DNA from 3 places in the Kocuria sediminis genome. Region 2 is predicted to be linked to each of the others. Evidence: predicted binding sites of a transcription regulator. Region 2 holds the regulator's gene; each other region holds the start of a gene.

Region 1 (10,351 bases), on a different contig from region 2:
CCCGGAGACCTCTTCGGTGGTCTCACCGCGCCGGGCGTCGAAGGCCATCTTGCCGCCGACCACAAGCAGGCCCAGGACGGCGATGCCCAGGGCGATCCACTTGCCGACACCGACCATGCGGTTCCAGGTGTCACCGATGCCGGGAGGGGCCAGGGGGCTGGAGTCGGGCAGGTTGGCCGGCAGGGCCAGCACGGTGTCCTGGGCGGCAAGTACGAGGTCGATCATTGGGGGGTCCTCTCGGAGATAACTTCGTCGACTGCCTCACCGAGAGCGGTGAGGACTTTTCTCGTCTCACGGGCCATGGACTCCCAGTCCACGGCTCCGGTGAGCCGGAGCTCTTCGATCCAGGGCACCACCCAGGTGTGGGGGACGCCGCCGGAAATGACGCGGGTCTGTCTGGCCAAGGACTTCGGCACCTTGCCGGGAGCATCAGCCACGAGGACAAGGCCCTGGAGATCCACGTCGGGGTGCGCACCAGAGGCCCAATCACGAGCCGCGCGGCTGGCGGCCTCGAGTCCTCGCCGGTTCTGCCGGGCGACGAGAAAGACCGGCACGGGAGCCATCGGACCCTCAGTGCCGGGGCGCATCGGCCACCGGTGGTGGCAGGCGGTGCCGCCGAACAGTTCGGCCAATACGGACTCCCCGGCCCCGCCATGGGCGCCCAGCCAGAACACGTCGTCTGCTTCGACGAGGACTCGCCCCAGTCGCCCCTCGTCCGCAGACAACCCGATCACGCCCTGCTGTGGCGTGGAAGCGCCACGTAGGACCGGCACTGTCTCTTCCGGAACGTCCTCGAAGACAGGGTGAACCGGTGTTGGTCCAGGTGAAACCAGATTCGACCAGCGGTTGTCCATCACTTTTCCTCACGGGGGGTCGCCTAAGCTTGAGGATATATCTACTAAACGACTATCGGGGGTTATAGACCTTGTTAGTGAACTCTAGGAACAGATTAGCGACTTATGTGTACTATGGCGAATGCGTGGATGGAGGGGGTTGTCGTGGCTGACGCGCTCGACCGGCTCTTCGAGGGCCTGCCAGAACGCCTCAGCGTCGACGACCTCACCAAGGTCCTCGGATTGGCTGACCGCACGGTCACCTACCGCTGGCTGCGCGACGGGATCGTGCCGGCGATCAAGCTCGGCAAGAGCTGGCTGATCCTGCGCGACGACATCAAGGAACATCTGCGCGCCCACTACAACATCCCCCATCCCACCGACGGTGACGGGGCATCACCAACCCAGCAGTAGGGAGAGCACCATGGCTCAGGCATTGGAGCGGCCGGTCTGCACCGCGAGGATCGCCGAGGACGACAGCGTGGAGGTGACGATCGACCGGGTCCCCTACGAGTTCGCCTCGATGCCGGCAGCCATCGAGCACCTCGTCTCTGTCGCCGATGACCTGGGGCGACCGGTCAAACTGACGGCCATCGACCCGACGTCGGCGACCGAGCCGGAGACGCACCTGATCGTCTCGGCCGACGGCTCCGTGGCCGCAGATACCAGTGCCTCGACCAAGAAGCGACCATCCCGAGACGGGACTTCACGCGTGGTCACCGTCGATGACCTCCTCCCCGCAGCTGAGCAGGCGACACGCCCGGTGGCGGCGACCAAACCCGCTGCTGACCAGAGCGGACAGCAGCCCGCGGAGCCTTTCGCCGACGAGGAGCTCCAGCAGACGTCCGCTGAGTCCGATGTCCCCCAATCAGGGGACGTCACGGTGTCGTCCGTGCCGGCCGCACCGCCCGCCACCGCCACGTCAGCAGCAACCCCTCCGAGCCCCACACTCGCACCTGCTCGACAAGGGCAGGGCGCACTCCTCAGTGACCCGGCGCCTACCACCCCCGCCCTAGCCCCGGTCGTCGTCGAGCCCGGGGATGCCCGCCTGCAGTTGCGCCGGGAAGCGACCACGGAGACGCCCGAGTCGCCGGCCCGGCACGGCTGGCGTGGATGGTGCAACCAGGCCCTCGGACTGTCCCTGGCGGCGTCGGCCGCCGAGCGTGCGTCCCGGGCCCGTCGGTCCCGGATCCAGCGGCCGCTTCAGACCCACCGCACCGTGGCGGTGCTTCAGCTCAAGGGCGGAGGTGGGAAGACCACCACGGCCTACCACCTCGCCGCGACCTACGGTCGGGTGCGCGGGGGCAACATCCTGGCCGGGGAGTTCAACGAGAACCAGGGCACCCTGGCCGAACGGTCCCTGACCGCAGGCCACGACCGCACCACCTTGGATCTGATCCGCAACCTGGAAACGGTCACCCGGCGCACCGCCGACCTGGTGCGCTACGTGCGCCCCCAGGGCGATGACCGGATCCACGTGCTGGCCTCCCCGCCGGAGGGCACCGACCGTTCCCGGGTGGATGGGCGCTCCGTGCGCACCGCACATGAGACGCTGCGGTCCCTCTACAGCCTGATCCTGCTCGACACCGGCAACTCCGCCCAGTCCTCCACCTGGCGCGCTGCCGTGGACGTGGCCGATTCGCTCGTGCTGGTCGCCCACAACCGCGAGGACGACGCCCGGCTGCTGGAAGCCACCGTGGAAGCCGTCCGGGCTGAGGGCCACGGCGACAAGCTGGCCCGGTCCGTGCTGGTCGTCTCCAACACCGCGACCAACAACACCGAACGCATCAGCCGCCTGCGTGACTACGCGGAGGCGATCGGGCTGGCCGGGTGCGTGGTCATCCCCTTCGACAAGTCCCTCCAGGAGGGGCGCGCTTTCCACTACGACGCCCTGCACCCAGCCACTGTGCGGGCCTATGAGGAGGCCACCGCCACGCTGACCGACCAGCTCTGACCCACACCCCTCCCATCCCCCCAGGAGGCTGTGATGTCCGCTGGATCCCCGCGCGCCCTCGGCGCCCTCGTGGCGCTACTACTCGTCTTCGCTATCGGCTCGATCGTGGCACTGGCCGTGCTCGTGGCCACCCTGGCCGAAGACGACGAGCAGACCTCGGCCACCTCCTGCATCGTCACCGCCGTCACCACCGACGACGACCAGGAGCGTGCACCGAACATCCCCAACGGCTGGGCACCACTGGTGGAAGCAGCCGCTCAGACCGCCGGGCTGCCCGTGAGCGTGGTGGCCGCCCAGCTCCAGCAGGAATCCAACTGGGACCCCAACGCCGGCAGCTCCGCCGGAGCTCAAGGCATCGCCCAGTTCATGCCCGCCACCTGGGCGACCTACGGCAACGGGGGCGAGGTCACCGACCCCGACGACGCGATACCGGCCTACGGGCGCTACATGGCCGCCCTCAAGAAAGACGTCGAACCACTGGCAGATGGGGACGCCGACCAGCTCGTGCGCCTGACCCTGGCCGCCTACAACGCCGGCCCCGGGGCCGTGCAGCAGTACAAGGGCGTGCCGCCCTATGAGGAAACCCAGAACTACGTCCGCACCATCCTCGACGTCGGGCAGAGCGAGTTCTCCGCCCACTGCCAGGCCCCCACCGGGGCGCAGGAATGGGACGGAGACCTCGGCGACGGCGAGTGGACCACCCCGCTGCCCGGCGGGAAGTTCACCTCCGGCTACGGAGGCCGCGCCCTGGCCGGGGTCCCGGGGTGGGCCAACCAGCACGAAGGCGTGGACATCGCCACCCCCGGGGCCGGCAATGGCCGCGGCGGAGTCGTCGTCGCCCCCACGTCCCTGCGGATCACCGGGTTCAACGCCACCGATGGGTGCGTGATCGCCAAGGAGAACGGGGAGGACCCCGACTTCGGCTTCGCCTTCTGCCACCTGCACTCCTGGGACGTGGCCAAAGGCCAAAAGCTCAAACGCGGCGACGTCATCGGCACCGAGGGCAACCGCGGACGCTTCGGCATGGCCACGCACCTGCACTTCGAGATCTACACACCCGACGCCCCCGACCTCGTCTTCCCCTACCAGGGACACAACATCGACCCCGAGCCCATCCTCAAACAGAAAGGAGCATGGCCGAAATGACCCGACACCGCCTGATCACCGCCCTGACCCTGTGCCTGCTGCCCCTGACCGCCTGCGGGCCCGAGGGGACACAGCCGACCAGCGAGCAGACCACCACTCCTGCCACGGCCACGCCCTCCCCCACCGAGCTCACCCCCGGAGAAGGCACCTTCCCCGATCCGGGCAGCGCGGACCGGGCCGATGTGGAGGCCACAGCCGAAACCGCCGCGCTGATGCTGCACTCCTGGGACACAGCCACCGACCGCACCCAAACCGCCGCCGCCATCCGCGCCACACCGTTGATGTCCCAAGAGTGGGCCGCCCATCAGGTCGAGCCCGAGCGCAACGGCAACCAAGCCGCCTGGCTCGAACCAGCAGAACACCAGGCCTACAGCGCCCCCAGCCTCATCCCAGCCGTCGGCGACGTCACCCGCGACGTCGCCGCAGACAAAGCCATCCGCGCCTACGACCTCACCTGGCGATGGATCAGCCGCGACAGCCACCCGATCGAGGCCACCGGCCAACGCCACGTCGTCATCTACCTCGAGAAGCACAACAACCAGTGGGACGTCGTCGGCCACCAGACACATGACATGGGTAGCAGCAAGTAAGCCCGACACGGGGACTTGACGCTGTTCACTGTCATGTACATGTGTCATGCTGAGCACATGAAGGAATACGAGCCCCCCAAGATGATCGGGCGCAGAGTCCCGTTCAGCATGCGGGTGCTCCCTGAACAGCACCGCCGCGCTTTTGAGAAGGCGGCCGCTCTTGGCCTGTCCCAGGCCGATTACATCGGTGCGCTGATCGACCGCGACCACGGATTGCCGAACGCGATAGACGATCGGCAGAACGCTGAGGAGCTTCCCATCACCAAAACCGCTTAAACGACTGACGGCCCGCCTTGCAGGGCGGGCCGTCGAAGTCAATCAGCTGTCGTGAGTTTGGCGACCTAGAACAGCTGGTTCAACAGAAACCGGATGAGAACCGCATATGAACCCATTACCAGGGGACTGTTGTGTCCCCTAGTGTACCTGAGGCGTTCCCGCAAGGGGACCCCTCCTCACTGACGCATGCCGATTTTCGGTCACACTCCTCCCCTGACGCTGCCCTCGAGACCGCTCGAGAGTTCCCCTCGCGTACCCGTCGGGTGCGGGTGGAGCATGAGCGTTCCAAGGCTGTCGTGCTGCGGGCGGTGCCCAAGGGGTGCCAGCTCGTCAAGCACGTCGCCGCCTGGCGCCGAGCCGTCCTGGAGCACCCCAGCCTGGAGTTGATGCGTGCCGATGCCCGGGCGAACCTGCTGGCCGTCGTCGAGATCATCTGCCGCCAGCAGGACCCCGCCTCGCGCACCTGGCGCACGACCTGGGACTGGGTCGCTGCGAAGATTGACCGCTCCCGCTCCACCGTGGCGCGGGTGATCCGTCACCTGCGCGAGGCCGGGCTGCTGGCCGTGGTGGCCACCGGCCGCAGCGCGGGGCGCACCCCGGCCGCCACCGGCCGCACCCAGGGCGAGGCCCCCGTCTACGCCCTCATCCACAACACCGTCCAGCCGGCAGTTGAGCCTGTGGAGATAACTGACACCCCGGTCCCCACGAAGTGGGAGAGTCTTTCCCCGCACGCGCGCGAAGAACTTTCCCCGAAGGACGCGGCTACGCCGCGACCGACCCGAAAACGCGCCGCACAGCGGCGCGAGGTGGTCGCCGCCCTGAGCCGTCGTACAGCCCCGCTGTGGCCCCGTCATGCGACGACGGAGCCTTTGACGGAACGGGTGACCCGTCGGGCGCGGAAGGAGACTCAACGGGCGGCGGCCCTGGAGCTCCAGCACGAGGCCATCGTGCTGCGCCAGCTCACAACCGCCCACGTGGTGAGCGTGTGCCGCCCGTTCTTCCAGGCCGGATGGACCATCGCTGATGTGCTCACCGCCCTGGACTGGACCCCTCAGGGCACCCGCTACGGCTTCCTGACCGTGGAGGGCATCGACAACCCCGCCGCCTGGTTGGGCGCCCGGATGCGCGCCTGGACCCACTCCGACGGCACCCCGATGCGGTCGCGGGACCAGCGGGTCGCCGCCGAGGCCGCCCAGCGCCGGGCGGCAGCACGGGCGGCCGCCGAACGCTACGCGGCCCGCACGGCGGCCGCCGCGGCCGTCCCAGCGTCCTCCTACGCCCATGGCCCTCGCCAGCCGTTCCGGCAACGTTGGGCCGCCCAGATCGCCGCCGGCCAGAACCAGGCCGCTGGTGCGCCCGCCTCGGCTCCGTAGCCGGACCCTTGGCGTGTCCGGTCGGCGGGGGAGAATCCGCAGCATCGGCACTAGCCAAACCGTATATCTGTACGAGTCAATTGTGTTCATGTGCTGAGCTTTAGAATATGTGTTCTATCCTGGCGGCATGAGACACCCAGTTCCGCTCACCATTGACCGCCCCGTGCTGGTCTCTGCGGTCCTGGTCCGAGTCCCGGCTGGCTTCCCCTCCCCTGCCCAGGACAGCTTCGACGACGGCCGGATCGACCTCAACGAGGTCCTGATCAGAGACGTCACCTCCACCTACGCATTCCGGGTCACCGGAGACTCCATGGAAGGAGCCGGGATCTACCACGGCGACGAAATCCTCGTGGACCGATCCATCACCCCCAAACACGGTGATGTAGTGATCGCCGTCTACGACGACGAGTTCACCGTCAAACGCCTGCACGTCCACGACCACGGCGTGGTCCTCCACGCGGAGAACCCCGCCTATCCCGACATCACGATTCCCTCGATGACCCAGCTCCAGGTATGGGGTGTGGTGACCTACTCGATCCACCACGTCCACTCCCGGAAACTGCACTAGCCGGGCCAAACAAGGTGGTACCCCGTGATTGCCCTGGTGGACGTGAACAACTTCTACGCCTCCTGCGAGGCCCTCTTCGAGCCCTCCTTGGCGAGCAAGCCGCTGGTGGTGCTCTCCAACAACGACGGCTGCGTGGTCGCCCGCTCCCCCGAAGCCAAAGCACTGGGGATCAAGATGGGTGACCCCTGGTTCCAGCTGCGCGCCGACGCCACACGCTGGGGACTGGAAAAGCGCTCCTCCAACTACCAGCTCTACGCCGACCTGTCGGAGCGGGTGATGCTGCTGCTGGCCCGCCACGCACTGGGCCAGGAGGTGTACTCCATCGACGAATGCTTCCTCCTCCCACCCCAGGGCACCCCCGAGGAGCAGACCCGGTGGGCCCGCCGACTGAAGGCCACCGTGGCCCGCAACGTCGGACTACCGGTGAGCATCGGCATCGCCAGCTCCAAGACGCGGGCAAAGATCGCCACCGAGACCGCCAAGAAGCTGCCCGCCACCGGCGGGGTGGTCCACTGGGACCAGGCCCCCGACGGGTACTGGGAGAAGCTCATGGAGGCCCTGCCCGTCACCGAGGTCTGGGGCATCGCCGGACGGCTGGCCAAGCGCCTGGAAGCAATGGGCATCGAGACCATCGCCGACCTGCGCGATGCCGACCCGGTGGCCATCCGCCACAAGTTCTCCGTGGTGCAGATGCGCACCGTCCTGGAGCTCAACGGCTTCCCCGCCATCCCCGTCGAGGACGAGGTCGCCACCAAGGCCCAGATCCTGGTCTCCCGATCCTTCCCGGACCCCATCTGGGACCCCGAGATCGTCGGGGCCGCGGTGGCCGAGTTCGCCCAACGCGCCTCCCGCCGGCTCCGGAAGGAAGGCGAGGTCACCGGGCGCTTCACAGTGTTCGCGAGCACCTCCCCGCACCGGCCCGGGCCCACCCACAATGTCTCCGCGCACGTGCGCCTGGCCGTGCCCACCAATGAACCCACTCCCCTGGTGGCCGCGGCCCGCGCAGCACTGGCGCCCAAGCTGGTGCACGGGATGTCCTACATGCGCGCCGGCATCCTCTGTATGGACCTCGCCCCCGAGGGGTCCGTGCCTGTTCTGCCGGGAGTACTCGAGCAGCCGGCCCCGATCGGGGAGCTCATCGACGCCGTGAACCGCCGCTTCGGCACCGGCACCCTCGCCCTGGGCCGACTCGGCGCCCACGCCCCCACCCCCTGGGCCAACCGCCAAGCCGACCTGTCCCCGCGCTACACCACTGACTGGGCTGAGTTGCGCACCGTTTCGTAAAAGTCGACGCGGCCCTGGGTCATCGCTGGACCGTCAGCCCTCGCCGGTACAGCGATACTGCCAGGTCCATCATGAACGCTGCGGCCGATCCGTATGTGGAGAGAGTTTCGTAGTCCATCCCGACGAGGTGGGGAAGCGAATCAGCTGATCCGGCCTCGGCAGCACCTTCCAATGGCTTGTGCGTTAGAGAGTGCAGCCCCGCCCACTCCTTGCTGTGGGACAAGCCGGAGCAGATGCGCCAGATGGACAGTAACCGCACATCCTGGAACAGCTCGTGACGGGCTTCCAGGTCTTTGAATAGCGAGGTCCACTTAGAATCCTGATTCCTAACCTGTCTCCAAGTGAGGGAGGGGGTGCCGTCGATGAGCTCGCGCATACGAGCGCGGGCCCGGCCAAGCTTCTCAATATCTCGCTGGGCGATCTCCTTGAGCTTTGAATCTTCGAGGTAATCCTCCATGGAGTATTGCTGCATCTGCAGTTCATCGTGTCGCAGGGCCCACCTTCGCGCGATCCGCTCGTAGCGACCGTGTGGAGACATCACCCACGCCACCTGAGCTGCGCTTTCCAGCGCCGCCCGCACCAGTGCGAACGGCCCATGGGCCCGGGCACGAACCTGTACATGGCCATCACCCTCCTCAATCACGATCAAGTCGCGGAGAGACGCCAGATTCCCTGCTGTAGCCACGAGGCCGGAATGGGCGAACATGCTGATCGGCCAACCGCCCATGTGTTTGTCATCTCCTGCAAGGGACGTTTTGGCGTGAACCGCCGGCGGCATCTTCATGGGGTCGAACGAGGCAAGGGAGTGGTCGAGCTTAATCAGGAACCGACGAAGGTGAGCCAGCTCCTCTTCAGACACGGAGAGCAACGACTCCTGGGGGGATTTAGTCATGCCCTGAGCCTACGAAGGAGCTCGAATCGACGGGGAGTTTGCCATGGTGCGAGCTAGCCGCCGACTCACTGAAGTAAGTCAGCGGACGAGGACTGCCGCACATTTTCTCGGCCCTGGCGGGCCTCCAAAATGATTGCCAAAGGGAAGCAGCGGGAGCCTCAACGCCCGGACAAGACCAGCATCTACATTTTTTGGTAGATAGATCTCTAGCTATCATGGTGGCTAGCGAGCAAGCGAGGTATATGTATAGCTAGATAAAATGCTCCCTAGCTTGGTAGCATGAACGCATGCAAACCCTGATGGTCTACAGCGAATCTGGCGGTGTCACCAAGACGACCACCGCTGTCTCCCTAGCAATGGTCGCTGCCGCTGAGGGGCACCAAGTAGTACTCGTTGATCTCGACCCCCGTGCGGCTTCCACCAAGTGGTTCGGAGTGCAGCCATCGGCTGAAGGAATGCACGTCGGTGCGATCTTGGGTGATGAGAATCCTGAAGGCTGGGCCGAGGATCTCGCGGTGCCCAGTGGGTGGCACCCGAACCTGCGGGTGATTCCCTCGGCTCGCAACGTCTCCAACCGGGAGGCAGACCGGGCTGATCATGCGGAGCTGCGGCTGAAGATCTCCCTGACCGGTCTGTCGGCCGATGTGGTGGTCATCGACTGCCCCAACCGGCAGGGCGGTCCGTTGACGCTGTCGGCGTTGAACGCGGCGGACACCGTGGTCTACGCCGCCACCGCCACCAGCGACGGCATCGACGGGGTGGAAGGGGCCCGGCGCACGGTCGCCCAGTTCCGCCGGCACCGCCAGCATCTCGGCGCCCCGGACACCCTCACCGAAGCCGGCATCGTCGTGGGCGGGGTGAAGGAGACGATCATGAGCCGGGCGGCCGTGGCCAGCCTTGAGGAGCTGCGGGCCACGGGGTTGTTCCTGGAGCCGCTGATCCCCGACCGGGCCATCGTCCAGGAGGTGCGGATTTCGGGGGAGTGGTACGGCCAGTACCGCAAGGGCGCCCGGGTGCTGGATGCCTACACCGCGATCGCGAAGAAGGTGCTGCGATGACCGAGAAGCCCGAGCGTCCCGCCTCGCTCCAGCGTCGCCGGCCCCGCCCGGCCCCGGATGAGCACATCGACCCGGTCGACTACACACCCCCACGCGCTACCTCACCCCAGCCCGCGACACCGGTGGTGTCGTCCCCGCCGGTGGTGTCGTCCCCGCCGGTGCAGGCGGCACCGGCAGCGGAACCCGCGGTGTCTGCGCCCAAGCGCGGGCGGGGGCGGCCGCGCCGGGAACCCACCATCCAGCTCGGGGTGCGGGTGGCCCAGGACGTCTCCGACCTGATCGAGGAGCTCACCGAGCACGACGGCACCGCCCGGGCCGTGATCGAGAACGCGGTGCGCGCCTACGCCCAACAGATCAACCGATAACACCCGGGCCCC
Region 2 (10,351 bases):
GCTCTACGTCCGTGCCGCCCTGGACGTGCTGGAGCTGCCGGGCACGGACCCGCGGATCCGGGCCCGGCTCGAGCGGGAGCTCGCCGTGGAGGGCCCCGGCGCGCTGCGCGAGCGCCTGCTCCGGGTCGACCCGGAATCCGCGGCCCGGGTGCGCGACGACCGCCGGCTGGTGCGCGCCCTCGAGGTGTGGGAGCTGACCGGGCGCCCGTTCGCCTCCTTCATGCCCCGCCGGGAGTACGTGGCGCCCACGGTGCAGCTGGCCCTGGACGTCGACCGCGCGGAGCTGCACGCCCGGCTCGCCCGGCGGGTCGAGGCGATGGTGGCGGCCGGGCTGGAGGCCGAGGTGCGCGCGCTGGCCGGGCGCGGCCTGCGCGCCGGGCGCACCGCCTCCCGCGCCCTGGGCTACGGGCAGTTCCTCGACGTCGTCGACGGCCGCGCCTCGGCCGCGGACGCCGCCGAGGCCACGGTGGTGGCCACCCGGCAGTTCGCCCGCCGCCAGCTGACCTGGTTCCGGGCGGACCCGCGGGTGCACTGGCTGGACGCCGCCGGGCCCGGGCTCGCCGAGCGGGCCGTGCGGCTCGTGCAGCGGTCCCCGGCCGATCCCGGCGCCCCTTAGCCGGACGGGCCGTCGACCGCGGCGGAGCGGCGCAGCCACCACCCGTCCGCGGCGGACACCGGGGCGATGAGCAGCCAGCTCCACGCGGCGAACCCGGGCTCCCAGAACGCCACCGGGATGCTGAGGGCGAAGACGACCGGCGCCGGCAGGAGCCCGCGCAGGACGTAGCGGTACAGGTCGGCGTCGACCTCGGGGGCCATCAGCCCGGCGTGCCACGCGTGGGCCCACACCAGGTTCAGCGAGGCGTAGACGGCCGCCGACACCGCGGCGTACAGCGCCTCCGGCCAGGGCGAGCTGTCTCCGCCGTAGTCGCTGAGCAGACTCGTGGGCATCGGCAGCAGGGCGATGAAGAACAGGGACAGCAGGTTCAGCCACTGCAGGCGCCCGTCGATGCGGCGGATCACGGTGAACCGGCGGTGGTGGCTCATCCACGCCGTGCCGATGACGGCGAAGCTCAGGACGTAGGCGAGGAACTGCGGCAGATGAGCCCGCAGCGCCGGCTCGAGCCGCTCCGGCGGGAGGTCCCCGGGGAGGATGAGCTGCAGGACCAGCAGCGTCATCGCGATGGCGAACACCGCGTCGCTGAAGAACACGGTCCGATCGGTGGACTCACCGGTGCCGAACAGCCGGCGGTACTTCTGGGCAGGCCCGGCACGGCGTGCCGGGCGGTCCGGCGACTCATCGGCCACCGGACCCACCTCCCGGGCCCCGAGCCGGCAGGGCCGGCCGCACGTCGAGGACGGGCAGGTGACCGTCGGTCTCGATCGCGTCCCCGCCCCCGTTGCGGGCGTGGTAGCCGGAGGAGAAGTTGCGCAGCACGTGCACCCGGGCGCCGGCGGAGCGCAGCGCGGCGACGACGAGGTCCCGCTCGGCGTCGGTGCGCTCGGCGACCTTGTGGGTCACCTGCAGCGTGAAGAGGGACAGCCCGACCCGGCGGTCGAAGGTCGCCGCGCCCACCAGGTCCACCAGGGCGCCCCCGGGCAGCCGCCAGTCCGGCGGGCAGACCCAGAAGCGCACGTGGTGCCGCTTGGCGGGACTGTCCGCGACCTCGCGCTCGAAGGCCAGCGCCTGACGGCGGCCGAAGACGTAGAGCGGGCTGACCGGGGCGGCCGGGTAGCTGCGGTGCAGCACCGCGGCGCGGGCGATGTGCCAGGCCGTGGCAGGCGTCAGCGGATCGGCGGGGGTCCAGCCCGCCGCGCGCATGGCCGCGGCCAGCCGCTGCGGGGTGCCCGTGACCGCCAGGTTGACCGGGTCGCCCAGCAGCCCGTCGGCGGTGCGGGCGCGCCCGATGAAGTAGTGGGGCACGTAGAGGCCGGTGAGCACCCGGTTCAGGAACGGGAGCAGCACGTACGCCGACAGCGCCCAGACGGGCACGAACGCCCACACCAGGCGCCCCTCGTCGTCGACGTCCTCGAGCACGAGGTGGTACACGCCCCAGCCCGCCAGCAGTGCGGTCGCCAGCCGCCCGGAGCGGTGCAGCCACAGGACCGCGGTCGGACCCGGCCCCCGCCGGGCACCCGGAACCGCGCTCCGCGCATCCGGTGCCCGGTCGCTGCCTCGTGCGTCCACCTGGCCGTCCTCGCCCCCGCGTGCTGCACCGGACCCCCGGCCGGTGTGCCCCCAGGCTAGCCAGGGCGGCGGCACCGGGGAAGGCCGTGACCCCGCCCCGGCCCGCCGGCGGGGCCGCGTATCATGTCCGGGTGACCTCAGCGCAGCCCGAGACCCGCCCGACCGCCCCGTCCCCGGACGCCGCCGTGCCCTGGGGGGAGCTGCGCGGGCGCGGCTTCGCGAAGGGCCACGGCACGGGCAACGACTTCGTCCTGCTGACCGATCCGGACGCGCAGCTCGCGCTCGACGCCGACCTCGTGTCCCTGGTCTGCGACCGGCACCGCGGCATCGGCGGCGACGGCCTGATCCGGGCCGTGCGCAGCGAGGCCCTGCCCGAGGGCCGGGCCGTGCTGGAGACCGCCCCGGACGCCGAGTGGTTCATGGACTACCGCAACAACGACGGCTCGATCGCCGAGATGTGCGGCAACGGCGTGCGCGTGTTCGTCCACTACCTCGTCCAGCGGGGCCTCGCGGAGGTCCCCGAGGGCGAGGTCCTGCGGATCGGCACCCGGGCCGGGGTGAAGACCGTGGCGCGCACCGACTCCGGCTACGCCGTGGACATGGGCCCCTGGAGTTTCCTGGACGGCGGGACCGCCCGGTCCCGCGGCTCGGACGCCGTCGTGACCGCCAAGGGGCTCAAGGTGCCCCGCCCGGCGCTGTCCATCGGGATGGGCAACCCGCACACGGTCGTGGCGCTCGCCGAGGGGGAGAAGCTCGACCAGCTCGAGCTGTTCACCGCCCCGGTCGTGCGCCCGGAGCCCGAGGACGGCACGAACGTCGAGTTCGTCGTGCCCGCCGACGGCGACGACGACGGTGTGGGCCGGGTCCGGATGCGGGTGCACGAGCGCGGGGTGGGCGAGACCCAGTCCTGCGGCACCGGCGCGTGCGCGGCGGCGGCCGCGACCCGGTTCTGGGGCGGGCCCACCGCCCCGGACCAATGGCTCGTGCAGGTGCCCGGCGGGGTCGTCTCCGTGACCTTCGTGCCCGCCCCCGACGGCGCGGAGCACGTGGTCCTCGCCGGCCCCGCCGTGCTCGTGGCCGACGGCACCTTCGTCTGAGCCCCGCCGCCCGGACCGGCTCAGGCCGGCCGGTCGACCCGCAGCACGCGGAACCCCTTGTCGGTGGCGTGCCGGGAGACCCGGAAGGACCCGCCCAGCTCGGCCGCCAGCCACCTCTGCAACGAGTCGGCCCCCAGGTTCTTCTGCACCACCAGCCACGCGCTCCCGCCGGGGCTCAGCCGCGGCAGCCACCGGAGCAGCAGCTCGTGCAGCTGCTGCTTGCCGATCCGGATGGGCGGGTTGGACCAGATGGTGTCGAAGCGCCGGTCCGCCGGCACCTGCTCGGGCAGCAGCACCTCGACGTTGCCCAGGCCCAGGGCCGCGGCGTTGTCACGGGTGAGCCCCAGTGAGCGCTCGTTGACGTCCACCGCCGTGACCCGGGCCCCGGGCGCGGCCTCCGCCAGGCTCAGGGCGATCGGGCCCCATCCGCACCCGACGTCCAGCAGCTCCGCACCGGCCGGATCGGGAACATTTCGGAGCAGCACGGACGTTCCCTTGTCGAGACCTCGCGGACTGAAGACGCCGTTGGAGGTCTGCAGGACGACCTCCCGACCGCGCAGGGCCACGGTCACCGGGCGGCGCACCTCCGGCACCGCGGGATCCTCCGAGAAGTAGTGCTCGGTCCCCGGGTTGGGGGCCGCCGGTCCGGCGGCGGGATCGGGGGAGTCGGAACGCCGTGTCATAGATGTTCATGCTACCGACCGCGCGGACCCGGCCCGCTCCGCGCAGCCGCCCGTCCGCGGACCCGCTCGTCGGAGACCGCGACTAGAATTCCGAGAACCACATCCTTTCCGAAAGGAACCATGACCCAGTCTCACAACACCCCTGCCGACCACAGCACCGCGGCTCCCGCGGTGGAGGCCGACCACGGCCTGAGCCGGCAGGACCTCGAGGACGTCGTCGAACGCGTCCTGTCCCGGGCCCGGGCCCGGGAGGCCGACGCCGGAGAGCGCGCCGACCGCCGGCACGAGGACTCCGGGGCCGCCGGGAACGGCCTGCTGAGCGGCCGCGCCCGCGAACTGGCCGACAGCGGCCAGGAGCACTCGCAGCACGACGGCGAGCAGCAGGACCTCGACGAGCGCCGCGCCCTGCGCCGGGTCGGGGGCCTGTCCACCGAGCTCGAGGACGTCACGGAGCTCGAGTACCGCCAGCTGCGCCTCGAGCGCGTGGTCCTGGCCGGTCTCTGGACCGAGGGCACGCTCGAGGAGGCGGAGAACTCCCTGCGGGAGCTCGCCGCGCTCGCCGAGACCGCCGGCTCCGAGGTGCTGGACGGCATCGTCCAGCGCCGGCTCAAGCCGGACCCCGCCACGTTCCTGGGCTCCGGCAAGGCCAAGGAGCTACGCGACATCGTCGCCGCCACCGGCGCCGACACCGTCATCGTGGACTCCGAGCTCGCCCCGTCCCAGCGGCGCGGGCTGGAGGACGTCGTGAAGGTCAAGGTCATCGACCGCACCGGTCTGATCCTCGACATCTTCGCCCAGCACGCCAAGTCCAAGGAGGGCAAGGCGCAGGTCGAGCTCGCCCAGCTCGAGTACCTGCTCCCGCGCCTGCGCGGCTGGGGCGAGTCCCTGTCCCGCCAGGCCGGTGGCCGCGCCGCCGCCGGTGAGGGCATCGGCTCGCGCGGGCCCGGTGAGACCAAGATCGAGCTGGACCGCCGCCGGATCCGCACGCGGATGGCCAAGCTGCGCCGCGAGATCGCCGCCATGAAGCCGGCCCGGGAGACCAAGCGGCTCAACCGCCGCCGCAACTCCGTGCCCTCCGTGGCGATCGCCGGCTACACCAACGCGGGCAAGTCCTCGCTGCTCAACCGGCTCACCGACGCCGGGGTGCTCGTGGAGAACGCCCTGTTCGCGACCCTGGACCCCACGGTCCGCCGGGCGCAGACCCCGGACGGCATCGGCTACACGCTCTCGGACACGGTCGGCTTCGTGCGGTCCCTGCCGACCCAGCTCGTGGAGGCCTTCCGCTCCACGCTGGAGGAGGTCGCCGACGCCGACCTCATCCTGCACGTGGTGGACGCCTCCCACCCGGACCCGGAGGGCCAGATCCGGGCGGTGCGCCAGGTGTTCACGGACATCGACGCGCAGAACATCCCGGAGATCATCGTGCTCAACAAGGTCGACGCCGCCGACCCCTTCGTGGTCGAGCGGATCCGCCAGCGCGAGCGCAACGTCGTGGTGGTCTCCGCCCGCACCGGTGAGGGCCTCGAGGCGCTGCGGGAGCGGATCAGCCAGTCCATCCCGCGCCCGGAGACGGTGCTGGACCTGTTGGTCCCGTACCAGCGCGGCGACGTCGTGAGCCGGCTGCACGACTGGGACGCGGAGATCCTGCGCACCGAGCACCTGCCCGAGGGCACGCACCTGCTGGTGAAGGTCCGCGAGGACCTGGCGGCCGAGCTCGCGGAGTTCGCCCCGGAGCGCGCGCCCGGCTTCGGCGCCGAGAGCGCCTGAGCCGGTGCCCGCAGCATTCGTCGACGAGTCCGGGCAGGACGTCTCCGGCACGCGGCCGGAGACCCTGCCCGGGGCCCAGGACGCCCTGGGCCTGCTCGACACCGCCGTCACGGCGATGGGCGGGCAGGTCCGGGACGGGCAGCGGCTGATGACCGCCAAGGTCGCGGAGGCCCTCGACCGCGGCCGGCACCTGCTGGTCCAGGCGGGGACCGGCACCGGCAAGTCCCTCGCCTACCTGGCCCCGCTCGTGGCGCACGCCCAGCACGCGGACAAGCCGGTGGTGGTGGCCACCGCGACCCTCGCCCTGCAGTCGCAGATCGTGGGCCGGGACGTCCCCCGCCTGCTGGCCGCCCTGGAGGGGGAGCTGGAGCACGAGGTCGACGTCGCCCTGCTCAAGGGCCGCAGCAACTACGTCTGCCTGCACAAGCTTGAGGGCGGCTATCCGTCCGAGGACGACCCGGGTGCGCTCTTCGCCCTGCCCGACGCCGCCCCGCACCCCGGTGCCGCGCAGCCGGAGACCACCGAGCAGCCCGGCCGGCTGGGCCAGGAGGTCCAGCGCCTGCGCGAGTGGGCGCGCGCCACGGACACCGGTGACCGCGACGAGCTGCTGCCGGGCGTGAGCGACAAGGCGTGGCGCCAGGTCTCCGTGACCGCCAAGGAGTGCCTGGGCCGCAGCTGCCCCCTGGTCGAGGAGTGCTTCGCCGAGCTCGCCAAGCAGCGGGCCGGGGAGGCGGACATCGTGATCACCAACCACGCCCTGCTCGCGATCAACGCGTTCGAGGGCATCACGGTCCTGCCCGAGCACGACGTCGTGGTGATCGACGAGGCGCACGAGCTGCAGGACCGGGTCACGGGGGCGGTCACCGGCCAGCTCTCCGCCGCCATGGTGCGTGCGGCGGCGGCCTCGGCGCGCAAGCACACCGCCGCGAACCCCGACTCCCTCACCGCCGGGGCCGCCAACCTGGAGGCCGCGCTGCTGGGCGCGCCCGCCGAACTGCTGCACCGGGGCCTCGACGACGCCCAGGCGGCGGCCGTGGCCCAGATCCGGGACGCCGCCCGCACGGTCATGAGCGAGTCCAAGGGCGGCTCCGGGGGCGAGAAGGACGGGGACGCCGGACGGCAGATGGCCCGCTCGCGGGTCAGCGACGTGCTGGAGCTGGCCGAGCGGATCCTCGCCGCCGCCGACTCCCGCGAGGTGCTGTGGATCTCGCGGCAGGGCGGCTGGGAACCCGGCCGCGGCTACGTCCCCGCCGAGGACACCGACCCGGCCACCCTGCACGTCGCGCCGCTGTCGGTGGCCGGGACCCTGCGGGAGGGCCTCTTCGACGGCCGGACCGTGGTGCTGACCTCGGCCACCCTCTCCGTCGGCTCCTCCTTCGACGCCGCCGCCGGGGCCCTCGGCCTCCGCGGCGAGGGCGCCCCGCGCTGGGAGGGCGTGGACGTGGGCAGCCCCTTCGACTACCCGAAGCAGGGGATCCTCTACCTCGCCAAGCACCTGGAGAAGCCGGGCCGGCGCCTGACCGAGGCCCAGCTGGAGGAGATGCTCGCCCTGCTCGAGGCCTCGCGCGGCGGGGCGCTGGGCCTGTTCTCCTCCCGACGAGCGGCGGAGGAGGCCGCGGAGGCCCTGCGCGGGCGCACCGACCTGCCGATCCTCTGCCAGGGGGAGTCCTCGCTGGCGGGACTCGTCCAGGAGTTCACCGACGACCCCGCCACGAGCCTGTTCGGGACGATGAGCCTGTGGCAGGGCGTCGACGTCCCGGGGGCCTCGTGCCGGCTGGTGATGATCGACCGGATCCCCTTCCCGCGCCCGGACGACCCGCTGTCCACGGCCCGCAGCCGGGCGGCCGAGCGGGCGGGCGGCAACGGCTTCATGTCCGTCTCGGCGACGCACGCGGCCGTGCGGCTGGCCCAGGGCGCCGGCCGGCTCATCCGCGCCGGCGGGGACCGCGGGGTCGTGGCGATCCTGGACTCCCGGATCGCCACGGCCCGCTACGGGGGGTTCCTGCGGGGGTCGCTGCCGCCGCTGTGGACCACCACGGACCGCTCGGTGGTGCTCGGGGCCCTGGCGCGCCTGGCGACGGCCTGACCCGCTCAGGACACGGCACGGGGCCCGGCCGATCGGCCGGGCCCCGTGCCGTGTCGCGAGCCGGGCAGCGGAGGCCGAACAGCGGATGCCGGACTGCTGATGCCCGACGGCGGATCTCGGGCGGCAGGCGTCAGAGGCTGCGCAGCACCGAGACGACCTTGCCCATCACCGTGGCGTGGTCCCCGAGGATGGGTTCGTAGCGCGTGTTCTGCGGGAGCAGCCAGGTGTGCCCGTCACGCTGGCGGAAGGTCTTCACCGTCGCCTCGTCGTCGAGCAGGGCGGCCACGATGTCCCCGTTGTCGGCGGCGCTCTGCCGGCGGACCACGACCCAGTCGCCGTCGCAGATGGCGGCGTCGATCATCGAGTCGCCCTTGACCCGCAGCATGAACAGCTCGCCGTGGCCGACCAGCTGGCGGGGCAGCGCCAGCACGTCCTCCACGTCCTGCTCGGCGGTGATGGGCCCGCCGGCGGCGATGTGGCCCACCAGGGGCACCATGGTCACGTCCGCGGAGGTGGACAGCTCCGCCACCCCGCCCGGTGCGACGGCGCGCGGACCGCGGGGCGCGTCCGCCGGCTCGTGCGGCCCCTCCGGGACGGCTGCGTCGCGCAGCTGCAGGGGCGCGAGCACCTCCATCGCCCGCGGGCGCTTCGGGTCCCGGCGCAGGTAGCCCAGCTTCTCGAGCTGCGAGAGCTGGTGGGTGACGCTGGAGAGCGAGGCCAGGCCCACGAGGTCGCCGATCTCGCGCATCGACGGCGGATAGCCGTGCTCGGCGATGGAGCGCTGGATCGCCTCGAGGATGGTGCGCTGGCGCACGCTGAGACCCCTGCCGCGCGCGCGGGTGCCGGAGCGCGCGGCCCGGGCGCGGGACTCCTCGGGGGTGGGGGGCTGAGCCATGGGAGCGTCGTCCTTTCGCGTCCGGCTGGTGGTGCCTCCGGTGCGCGCCGGCCCCGTTCCGATGTCGGACCCGGATGCTTCGATGGGTCCCAGCCAGCGGGAAGCCGGGGTGTCGGAACGCGTGCCGGCCCGAGGCCCGAACGTGCTCCCAGCCTAGGCGACACGCCGTGTGTCTTCAAACATATGTACGACCGGGTGTCGACAGCCTTCGCAGACCCATGCTAGACATGGGTCATCGGTATTCGAAAGTATGTTCGATCGCATGCAGGCCCGGACGGGCCGCCGGTCGGACCGGTGTTCGAGATCGCCCGCTCCCTGCGGGAACGTCAAGGAGTTCATGTCATGAGTGCCAGTGCCACCCTCAGTGCCGTCGCCGCGCGCCGCCCCCGATCCCTCGGCGGCCCGGCACGCTCGGCTCGCCGGGCCCGCGCGTCGGCAGGGGCCTCCCGCGCTCCGCTGGTCCTGACCCGGCGGGGCCGCCTGGTGCTGCTGGGCCTGCCCGTGCTGGCCGGCTCCGCGGCCCTGGTGGTGCTCGCCGTGATCTTCCTCGTCCCGTCCACGGCCACGGCCACCAGCGAGCCCGTGACGGGCCCCGGGACGGAGCTGGCCACGGTGCACCCCGGGCAGAGCCTGTGGGACCTCGCCGTGCAGGCGGACCCGGAGCGCGACCCGCGGGACGTCATGGACGAGATCGTGGAGCTCAACGACCTCGACAGCTCCGTCCTCCAGGCGGGCCAGCTCGTCGAGGTCCCCGCTGCCTGAGCGGCGGCCCGTCCGCCGGCCCGTCCGCCGGAGCGGGTGCCGGGCCGCCGCCGGGCACCCCGCCCCGGAGCGCGCCGGGCATCGGTAGGGTCGAGGGCATGAGCACCGGCGCCCTCCACCCGCGTCCCGACCGCGGGACCTCACCGACCCCCGGGTCCGCCGGCGCTGCCCGGCGGCCTGCCCGGAGCCGGTCGAGCACCGTCCGGCCGCTGCTGGCCGGCGCGATCTGCAGCGAGGTGGCCGCCTCACTGGCCCTGAAGGCCGCCCTGGAGCACCCCGGCTGGTACCTGCTGGTGGTCACCGGCTACGGCGCCGCGTTCGTGCTCCTCGCGGCGGTGCTGCGCCGCGGTCTGCCCGTCGGCGTGGCTTACGGCATCTGGGCGGCGACGGGCGTGACGCTCACCGCCCTCCTGGCGGCCCTGGTCTTCGGGGAGGCGCTGAGCCCGCTGGTGCTCGCCGGCATCGTCCTGGTCGTGGCCGGGGTGCTGTGCGTGGAGGTCGGCGCCCACCGGGCCGCCCGGGACGGCGGCGCCTGATGGCCTGGCTCTACCTGACCGGGGCGATCCTCACCGAGGTCACCGCCACCCTGTCCCTGCGGGTCGCCGCGGAGGGCCGCCGGCGCTGGTACGCCGCCGTGGTGGCCGGCTACCTGCTCGCGTTCACGTTCCTCGCCCTCGCCCTGCGCCACGGACTGGGGCTGGGCGTGGCCTACGGCATCTGGGCCGCCGCGGGCGTGGCGCTCACCGCGATCGCGGGCCGGCTGCTCTTCGGCGAGCCCCTGAGCCGGGTCATGGCCCTGGGCATCGCACTCATCATGGGCGGCGTGCTGCTGATCGAGCTCGGCGCCGCCCACTGACCCGCCCGTCACCGACCGCC
Region 3 (8,387 bases), on a different contig from region 2:
CGGTTCGAATTGAAGTACCCGTTTCGTGGTGATTTGAAACTGCTCATAGAGGTGAGCGAAATGGTGAGTAGAGGACAATCAACAGGTGGCCAGTCGGTCGCCGAGTTCGCGTTCAACGTTGATCACCAACTCGGGGAAGACTTCGCTGACCAACTTGCCCAACTTGTCACAAAAATCGAGGAGAAACTCCTCGAGGACGTACGCACCGCTAACGAAATAATCGGGCAACGTCAGGCTGTATTCGCGGAAACGTTGCGTGCAGAGCTGCAGCCACGTTGGAAGATGACTCGGGCCCTGCGTGGGGCGATGGAGCAATTGCAGGTGCCGCTGACACGGCCAACAAGCGGCCGTGTTGAGGTACCCGTTCGACCGGCGCCGCTGTCGATGCGGGTACTCGAAGAGGCGGCGGCTACTGGGGCGCCACAGTGGGCTCTGGCCGATGACATGGCGGAATCGGTCGTTCAGACAATCGCTTCGTTCTCAAAAGCACTCGAGCGCCTGCCGGGAACAACCAAAAAACTACTGGAGCAGGACGAAGAGACACTGCGTGATGTGCTGCTGTTCGTGCTAAACGCCAACTTCCAGGGACAGGTCACGGGTGAGACTTTCATCGGTCAGGGCAAGTCAGACTTGTTGCTGCGATGGAAGGACCGCGACGCTTTCGTGGGTGAATGCAAGATTTGGAAGGGCCCTCAGGCACTGACTGCCGGACTGGAACAACTACTGACCAGGTACACCTTGTGGCGGCAGTCCCGCATCGCGCTGATCGTGTTCATGCGCGGCCACAGGAATGTCACCGATCTGATTGATTCGGCTCACGCAGCGATCAGCGCACACCCGCGCACACAAAGGTTGATCGATGCAAGTGAACCGGCTTCCCGTGGGGACTACGAAGTTCTGGCTAGTGATGACGAGAAGCGACTGGCACACCTCACGTTCCTGCCTGTGGTGATCGATTGATAGACGGGGACTGGTGGCAACAACTACTCATGCGGGGGATCACCCAGGCGATCTCCGTCGAAGCGCTTTTCAGCAGCCAGCGTTCCTTTGAGTACCGAGGCTGAGCGCCGCCGCCGCCGAGAGCTGATGAAGCGGCATACGCGGTGGGGGCGTGTCACGCCCAAGGATGTGCAGGCCTTTCGAGAGTTGAGCGAGGGCGACAAGCTGTTCGTATTGACAGAGGTACTAGCTCGGGGCGGAAGCGCGGGCAACACCTCTGGAGTGGCCCTGCTTATCGGTCTTTCAGCCCTGATCGTCAGCGCGGGCAAGGGCGTAATTGAGCCATTGATACCACTGTTGGTCTTGGCCGTGACGTTCCTGGGACTACTCACTCTTGCCGTAAATTCTCGGATGCATAACGCTGATAATCGAGCGCGAATCTACGAGAAATACCTGACAGATACAGCCAATAGGGAACTCGTCGACGAAGGCAGAGTAGCAAGGTTTGACAACCACAGAATCCGTCGCCCTGCTCACGTAGCGCCACGGCTCCTACGTCGAGGTTCGAGATAAGGTCCGACACGCCCTCACGGAGGATCCGGATGACTCCTGCTTCTCAATCCCCTGGCAGGGGAGAGCGCCAGGCAGATTTTCAGCCCACCCATGGGAAGTTAGTTCGGCTAGAGTAATTCAGCCGTGTATATATTGACGGTGCAAGCCATGATGGAATCAATGAAAAGGGGCTGAGTTGGCGCAGAGCGTGAAAATTATTCTGGAAGACGACCTCGAGGGTGGTCCTGCTGACGAGACCGTCCAGTTCAGTCTGGACGGCCGGCAGTACGAGATCGACCTTTCTACCGCCAATGCCGAGAAGCTGCGGGAGGCCCTGCGCCCCTACGCAGCCGCTGGCCGGCGAGCCCAGTCCAAACCCACCCGGACCACTACGTCCCCCTCTTCCGGTGGTAACCCGGAGACGGCGAAGATCCGCGCCTGGGCGAAGGACAACGGATACAAGGTCTCCGACCGCGGCCGGATCCACCAGTCCGTCAAGGACGCCTACTACGCCGCTCAGTAGACCCCCACTCCCCCACCCGGACACGCCTTCGGACCTGTCCGGGGTGATCCGGGACATCGGGGCTCGTGCCAGCAGCCACGGCCGCGGCATCGCCACCGAACGCCTCGGGACAGAGCTCGAGCGCGGGAGCCGTTAGCGTGGTCACTTCCTCTCGGTGAGCAGCGGGTGACGGACTGACGGTCCCTGTCCGGCCCAGGATTGCCGGGACGCCCCGCGTCCACACTGGACAGCGCTGGTCGTCCCTTCGGCCCCCGACAACTGCCCCTCGCTGGGGGTCAGCCCTGGCCCCATACGGACGGGGAGTGGGCACCCGCGTCGTTCGACAACCCACGGAACCACCCACCCCATCCCGCCGCCTGTCCAAAGAATGAGGAACCCGACCCACCACCACCGGTGAGCCGGGTTCCTTCCTCTTGGACCATGGGAAAACAGCCCGCAGTTACGCCCCTCCCCCACCGGGGCCCGGGTGTTATCGGTTGATCTGTTGGGCGTAGGCGCGCACCGCGTTCTCGATCACGGCCCGGGCGGTGCCGTCGTGCTCGGTGAGCTCCTCGATCAGGTCGGAGACGTCCTGGGCCACCCGCACCCCGAGCTGGATGGTGGGTTCCCGGCGCGGCCGCCCCCGCCCGCGCTTGGGCGCAGACACCGCGGGTTCCGCTGCCGGTGCCGCCTGCACCGGCGGGGACGACACCACCGGCGGGGACGACACCACCGGTGTCGCGGGCTGGGGTGAGGTAGCGCGTGGGGGTGTGTAGTCGACCGGGTCGATGTGCTCATCCGGGGCCGGGCGGGGCCGGCGACGCTGGAGCGAGGCGGGACGCTCGGGCTTCTCGGTCATCGCAGCACCTTCTTCGCGATCGCGGTGTAGGCATCCAGCACCCGGGCGCCCTTGCGGTACTGGCCGTACCACTCCCCCGAAATCCGCACCTCCTGGACGATGGCCCGGTCGGGGATCAGCGGCTCCAGGAACAACCCCGTGGCCCGCAGCTCCTCAAGGCTGGCCACGGCCGCCCGGCTCATGATCGTCTCCTTCACCCCGCCCACGACGATGCCGGCTTCGGTGAGGGTGTCCGGGGCGCCGAGATGCTGGCGGTGCCGGCGGAACTGGGCGACCGTGCGCCGGGCCCCTTCCACCCCGTCGATGCCGTCGCTGGTGGCGGTGGCGGCGTAGACCACGGTGTCCGCCGCGTTCAACGCCGACAGCGTCAACGGACCGCCCTGCCGGTTGGGGCAGTCGATGACCACCACATCGGCCGACAGACCGGTCAGGGAGATCTTCAGCCGCAGCTCCGCATGATCAGCCCGGTCTGCCTCCCGGTTGGAGACGTTGCGAGCCGAGGGAATCACCCGCAGGTTCGGGTGCCACCCACTGGGCACCGCGAGATCCTCGGCCCAGCCTTCAGGATTCTCATCACCCAAGATCGCACCGACGTGCATTCCTTCAGCCGATGGCTGCACTCCGAACCACTTGGTGGAAGCCGCACGGGGGTCGAGATCAACGAGTACTACTTGGTGCCCCTCAGCGGCAGCGACCATTGCTAGGGAGACAGCGGTGGTCGTCTTGGTGACACCGCCAGATTCGCTGTAGACCATCAGGGTTTGCATGCGTTCATGCTACCAAGCTAGGGAGCATTTTATCTAGCTATACATATACCTCGCTTGCTCGCTAGCCACCATGATAGCTAGAGATCTATCTACCAAAAAATGTAGATGCTGGTCTTGTCCGGGCGTTGAGGCTCCCGCTGCTTCCCTTTGGCAATCATTTTGGAGGCCCGCCAGGGCCGAGAAAATGTGCGGCAGTCCTCGTCCGCTGACTTACTTCAGTGAGTCGGCGGCTAGCTCGCACCATGGCAAACTCCCCGTCGATTCGAGCTCCTTCGTAGGCTCAGGGCATGACTAAATCCCCCCAGGAGTCGTTGCTCTCCGTGTCTGAAGAGGAGCTGGCTCACCTTCGTCGGTTCCTGATTAAGCTCGACCACTCCCTTGCCTCGTTCGACCCCATGAAGATGCCGCCGGCGGTTCACGCCAAAACGTCCCTTGCAGGAGATGACAAACACATGGGCGGTTGGCCGATCAGCATGTTCGCCCATTCCGGCCTCGTGGCTACAGCAGGGAATCTGGCGTCTCTCCGCGACTTGATCGTGATTGAGGAGGGTGATGGCCATGTACAGGTTCGTGCCCGGGCCCATGGGCCGTTCGCACTGGTGCGGGCGGCGCTGGAAAGCGCAGCTCAGGTGGCGTGGGTGATGTCTCCACACGGTCGCTACGAGCGGATCGCGCGAAGGTGGGCCCTGCGACACGATGAACTGCAGATGCAGCAATACTCCATGGAGGATTACCTCGAAGATTCAAAGCTCAAGGAGATCGCCCAGCGAGATATTGAGAAGCTTGGCCGGGCCCGCGCTCGTATGCGCGAGCTCATCGACGGCACCCCCTCCCTCACTTGGAGACAGGTTAGGAATCAGGATTCTAAGTGGACCTCGCTATTCAAAGACCTGGAAGCCCGTCACGAGCTGTTCCAGGATGTGCGGTTACTGTCCATCTGGCGCATCTGCTCCGGCTTGTCCCACAGCAAGGAGTGGGCGGGGCTGCACTCTCTAACGCACAAGCCATTGGAAGGTGCTGCCGAGGCCGGATCAGCTGATTCGCTTCCCCACCTCGTCGGGATGGACTACGAAACTCTCTCCACATACGGATCGGCCGCAGCGTTCATGATGGACCTGGCAGTATCGCTGTACCGGCGAGGGCTGACGGTCCAGCGATGACCCAGGGCCGCGTCGACTTTTACGAAACGGTGCGCAACTCAGCCCAGTCAGTGGTGTAGCGCGGGGACAGGTCGGCTTGGCGGTTGGCCCAGGGGGTGGGGGCGTGGGCGCCGAGTCGGCCCAGGGCGAGGGTGCCGGTGCCGAAGCGGCGGTTCACGGCGTCGATGAGCTCCCCGATCGGGGCCGGCTGCTCGAGTACTCCCGGCAGAACAGGCACGGACCCCTCGGGGGCGAGGTCCATACAGAGGATGCCGGCGCGCATGTAGGACATCCCGTGCACCAGCTTGGGCGCCAGTGCTGCGCGGGCCGCGGCCACCAGGGGAGTGGGTTCATTGGTGGGCACGGCCAGGCGCACGTGCGCGGAGACATTGTGGGTGGGCCCGGGCCGGTGCGGGGAGGTGCTCGCGAACACTGTGAAGCGCCCGGTGACCTCGCCTTCCTTCCGGAGCCGGCGGGAGGCGCGTTGGGCGAACTCGGCCACCGCGGCCCCGACGATCTCGGGGTCCCAGATGGGGTCCGGGAAGGATCGGGAGACCAGGATCTGGGCCTTGGTGGCGACCTCGTCCTCGACGGGGATGGCGGGGAAGCCGTTGAGCTCCAGGACGGTGCGCATCTGCACCACGGAGAACTTGTGGCGGATGGCCACCGGGTCGGCATCGCGCAGGTCGGCGATGGTCTCGATGCCCATTGCTTCCAGGCGCTTGGCCAGCCGTCCGGCGATGCCCCAGACCTCGGTGACGGGCAGGGCCTCCATGAGCTTCTCCCAGTACCCGTCGGGGGCCTGGTCCCAGTGGACCACCCCGCCGGTGGCGGGCAGCTTCTTGGCGGTCTCGGTGGCGATCTTTGCCCGCGTCTTGGAGCTGGCGATGCCGATGCTCACCGGTAGTCCGACGTTGCGGGCCACGGTGGCCTTCAGTCGGCGGGCCCACCGGGTCTGCTCCTCGGGGGTGCCCTGGGGTGGGAGGAGGAAGCATTCGTCGATGGAGTACACCTCCTGGCCCAGTGCGTGGCGGGCCAGCAGCAGCATCACCCGCTCCGACAGGTCGGCGTAGAGCTGGTAGTTGGAGGAGCGCTTTTCCAGTCCCCAGCGTGTGGCGTCGGCGCGCAGCTGGAACCAGGGGTCACCCATCTTGATCCCCAGTGCTTTGGCTTCGGGGGAGCGGGCGACCACGCAGCCGTCGTTGTTGGAGAGCACCACCAGCGGCTTGCTCGCCAAGGAGGGCTCGAAGAGGGCCTCGCAGGAGGCGTAGAAGTTGTTCACGTCCACCAGGGCAATCACGGGGTACCACCTTGTTTGGCCCGGCTAGTGCAGTTTCCGGGAGTGGACGTGGTGGATCGAGTAGGTCACCACACCCCATACCTGGAGCTGGGTCATCGAGGGAATCGTGATGTCGGGATAGGCGGGGTTCTCCGCGTGGAGGACCACGCCGTGGTCGTGGACGTGCAGGCGTTTGACGGTGAACTCGTCGTCGTAGACGGCGATCACTACATCACCGTGTTTGGGGGTGATGGATCGGTCCACGAGGATTTCGTCGCCGTGGTAGATCCCGGCTCCTTCCATGGAGTCTCCGGTGACCCGGAATGCGTAGGTGGAGGTGACGTCTCTGATCAGGACCTCGTTGAGGTCGATCCGGCCGTCGTCGAAGCTGTCCTGGGCAGGGGAGGGGAAGCCAGCCGGGACTCGGACCAGGACCGCAGAGACCAGCACGGGGCGGTCAATGGTGAGCGGAACTGGGTGTCTCATGCCGCCAGGATAGAACACATATTCTAAAGCTCAGCACATGAACACAATTGACTCGTACAGATATACGGTTTGGCTAGTGCCGATGCTGCGGATTCTCCCCCGCCGACCGGACACGCCAAGGGTCCGGCTACGGAGCCGAGGCGGGCGCACCAGCGGCCTGGTTCTGGCCGGCGGCGATCTGGGCGGCCCAACGTTGCCGGAACGGCTGGCGAGGGCCATGGGCGTAGGAGGACGCTGGGACGGCCGCGGCGGCCGCCGTGCGGGCCGCGTAGCGTTCGGCGGCCGCCCGTGCTGCCGCCCGGCGCTGGGCGGCCTCGGCGGCGACCCGCTGGTCCCGCGACCGCATCGGGGTGCCGTCGGAGTGGGTCCAGGCGCGCATCCGGGCGCCCAACCAGGCGGCGGGGTTGTCGATGCCCTCCACGGTCAGGAAGCCGTAGCGGGTGCCCTGAGGGGTCCAGTCCAGGGCGGTGAGCACATCAGCGATGGTCCATCCGGCCTGGAAGAACGGGCGGCACACGCTCACCACGTGGGCGGTTGTGAGCTGGCGCAGCACGATGGCCTCGTGCTGGAGCTCCAGGGCCGCCGCCCGTTGAGTCTCCTTCCGCGCCCGACGGGTCACCCGTTCCGTCAAAGGCTCCGTCGTCGCATGACGGGGCCACAGCGGGGCTGTACGACGGCTCAGGGCGGCGACCACCTCGCGCCGCTGTGCGGCGCGTTTTCGGGTCGGTCGCGGCGTAGCCGCGTCCTTCGGGGAAAGTTCTTCGCGCGCGTGCGGGGAAAGACTCTCCCACTTCGTGGGGACCGGGGTGTCAGTTATCTCCACAGGCTCAACTGCCGGCTGGACGGTGTTGTGGATGAGGGCGTAGACGGGGGCCTCGCCCTGGGTGCGGCCGGTGGCGGCCGGGGTGCGCCCCGCGCTGCGGCCGGTGGCCACCACGGCCAGCAGCCCGGCCTCGCGCAGGTGACGGATCACCCGCGCCACGGTGGAGCGGGAGCGGTCAATCTTCGCAGCGACCCAGTCCCAGGTCGTGCGCCAGGTGCGCGAGGCGGGGTCCTGCTGGCGGCAGATGATCTCGACGACGGCCAGCAGGTTCGCCCGGGCATCGGCACGCATCAACTCCAGGCTGGGGTGCTCCAGGACGGCTCGGCGCCAGGCGGCGACGTGCTTGACGAGCTGGCACCCCTTGGGCACCGCCCGCAGCACGACAGCCTTGGAACGCTCATGCTCCACCCGCACCCGACGGGTACGCGAGGGGAACTCTCGAGCGGTCTCGAGGGCAGCGTCAGGGGAGGAGTGTGACCGAAAATCGGCATGCGTCAGTGAGGAGGGGTCCCCTTGCGGGAACGCCTCAGGTACACTAGGGGACACAACAGTCCCCTGGTAATGGGTTCATATGCGGTTCTCATCCGGTTTCTGTTGAACCAGCTGTTCTAGGTCGCCAAACTCACGACAGCTGATTGACTTCGACGGCCCGCCCTGCAAGGCGGGCCGTCAGTCGTTTAAGCGGTTTTGGTGATGGGAAGCTCCTCAGCGTTCTGCCGATCGTCTATCGCGTTCGGCAATCCGTGGTCGCGGTCGATCAGCGCACCGATGTAATCGGCCTGGGACAGGCCAAGAGCGGCCGCCTTCTCAAAAGCGCGGCGGTGCTGTTCAGGGAGCACCCGCATGCTGAACGGGACTCTGCGCCCGATCATCTTGGGGGGCTCGTATTCCTTCATGTGCTCAGCATGACACATGTACATGACAGTGAACAGCGTCAAGTCCCCGTGTCGGGCTTACTTGCTGCTACCCATGTCATGTGTCTGGTGGCCGACGACGTCCCACTGGTTGTTGTGCTTCTCGAGGTAGATGACGACGTGGCGT

Evidence for each region. The regulator LexA, encoded in region 2, represses DNA repair genes until DNA is damaged. The targets are predictions, from matches to a motif close to TCGAACANNTGTTCGA.
Region 1: the regulator LexA is predicted to act here: its motif matches at 6,274-6,289, upstream of GMA12_RS16190 (LexA family protein).
Region 3: the regulator LexA is predicted to act here: its motif matches at 6,534-6,549, upstream of GMA12_RS17825 (LexA family protein).

Annotation. Positions count from the first base shown of each region.
Region 1 is NZ_WOGU01000017.1:4,758-15,108, reverse strand. It holds gene GMA12_RS16230 (hypothetical protein) at 1-225, opposite strand, end outside; gene GMA12_RS16225 (DUF6668 family protein) at 222-854, opposite strand; gene GMA12_RS16220 (helix-turn-helix domain-containing protein) at 999-1,247, shown strand; gene GMA12_RS16215 (MinD/ParA family ATP-binding protein) at 2,053-2,787, shown strand; gene GMA12_RS16210 (transglycosylase SLT domain-containing protein) at 2,821-3,933, shown strand; gene GMA12_RS16205 (hypothetical protein) at 3,930-4,523, shown strand; gene GMA12_RS16200 (hypothetical protein) at 4,581-4,799, shown strand; gene GMA12_RS16195 (hypothetical protein) at 5,069-6,172, shown strand; gene GMA12_RS16190 (LexA family protein) at 6,300-6,740, shown strand; gene GMA12_RS16185 (Y-family DNA polymerase) at 6,765-8,024, shown strand; gene GMA12_RS16180 (hypothetical protein) at 8,044-8,916, opposite strand; gene GMA12_RS16175 (ParA family protein) at 9,204-9,974, shown strand; gene GMA12_RS16170 (hypothetical protein) at 10,163-10,339, shown strand.
Region 2 is NZ_WOGU01000008.1:37,127-47,477, reverse strand. It holds gene miaA (tRNA (adenosine(37)-N6)-dimethylallyltransferase MiaA) at 1-616, shown strand, start outside; gene GMA12_RS10645 (TMEM175 family protein) at 613-1,305, opposite strand; gene GMA12_RS10640 (LssY C-terminal domain-containing protein) at 1,295-2,185, opposite strand; gene dapF (diaminopimelate epimerase) at 2,317-3,282, shown strand; gene GMA12_RS10630 (class I SAM-dependent methyltransferase) at 3,303-3,965, opposite strand; gene hflX (GTPase HflX) at 4,086-5,732, shown strand; gene GMA12_RS10620 (ATP-dependent DNA helicase) at 5,737-7,818, shown strand; gene lexA (transcriptional repressor LexA) at 7,949-8,632, opposite strand; gene GMA12_RS10610 (LysM peptidoglycan-binding domain-containing protein) at 9,056-9,475, shown strand; gene GMA12_RS10605 (DMT family transporter) at 9,574-10,011, shown strand; gene GMA12_RS10600 (DMT family transporter) at 10,011-10,331, shown strand.
Region 3 is NZ_WOGU01000028.1:675-9,061, reverse strand. It holds gene GMA12_RS17855 (hypothetical protein) at 1-960, shown strand, start outside; gene GMA12_RS17850 (histone-like nucleoid-structuring protein Lsr2) at 1,688-2,014, shown strand; gene GMA12_RS17845 (hypothetical protein) at 2,484-2,660, opposite strand; gene GMA12_RS17840 (ParA family protein) at 2,849-3,619, opposite strand; gene GMA12_RS17835 (hypothetical protein) at 3,907-4,779, shown strand; gene GMA12_RS17830 (Y-family DNA polymerase) at 4,799-6,058, opposite strand; gene GMA12_RS17825 (LexA family protein) at 6,083-6,523, opposite strand; gene GMA12_RS17820 (hypothetical protein) at 6,651-7,754, opposite strand; gene GMA12_RS17815 (hypothetical protein) at 8,024-8,242, opposite strand; gene GMA12_RS17810 (hypothetical protein) at 8,300-8,387, opposite strand, start outside.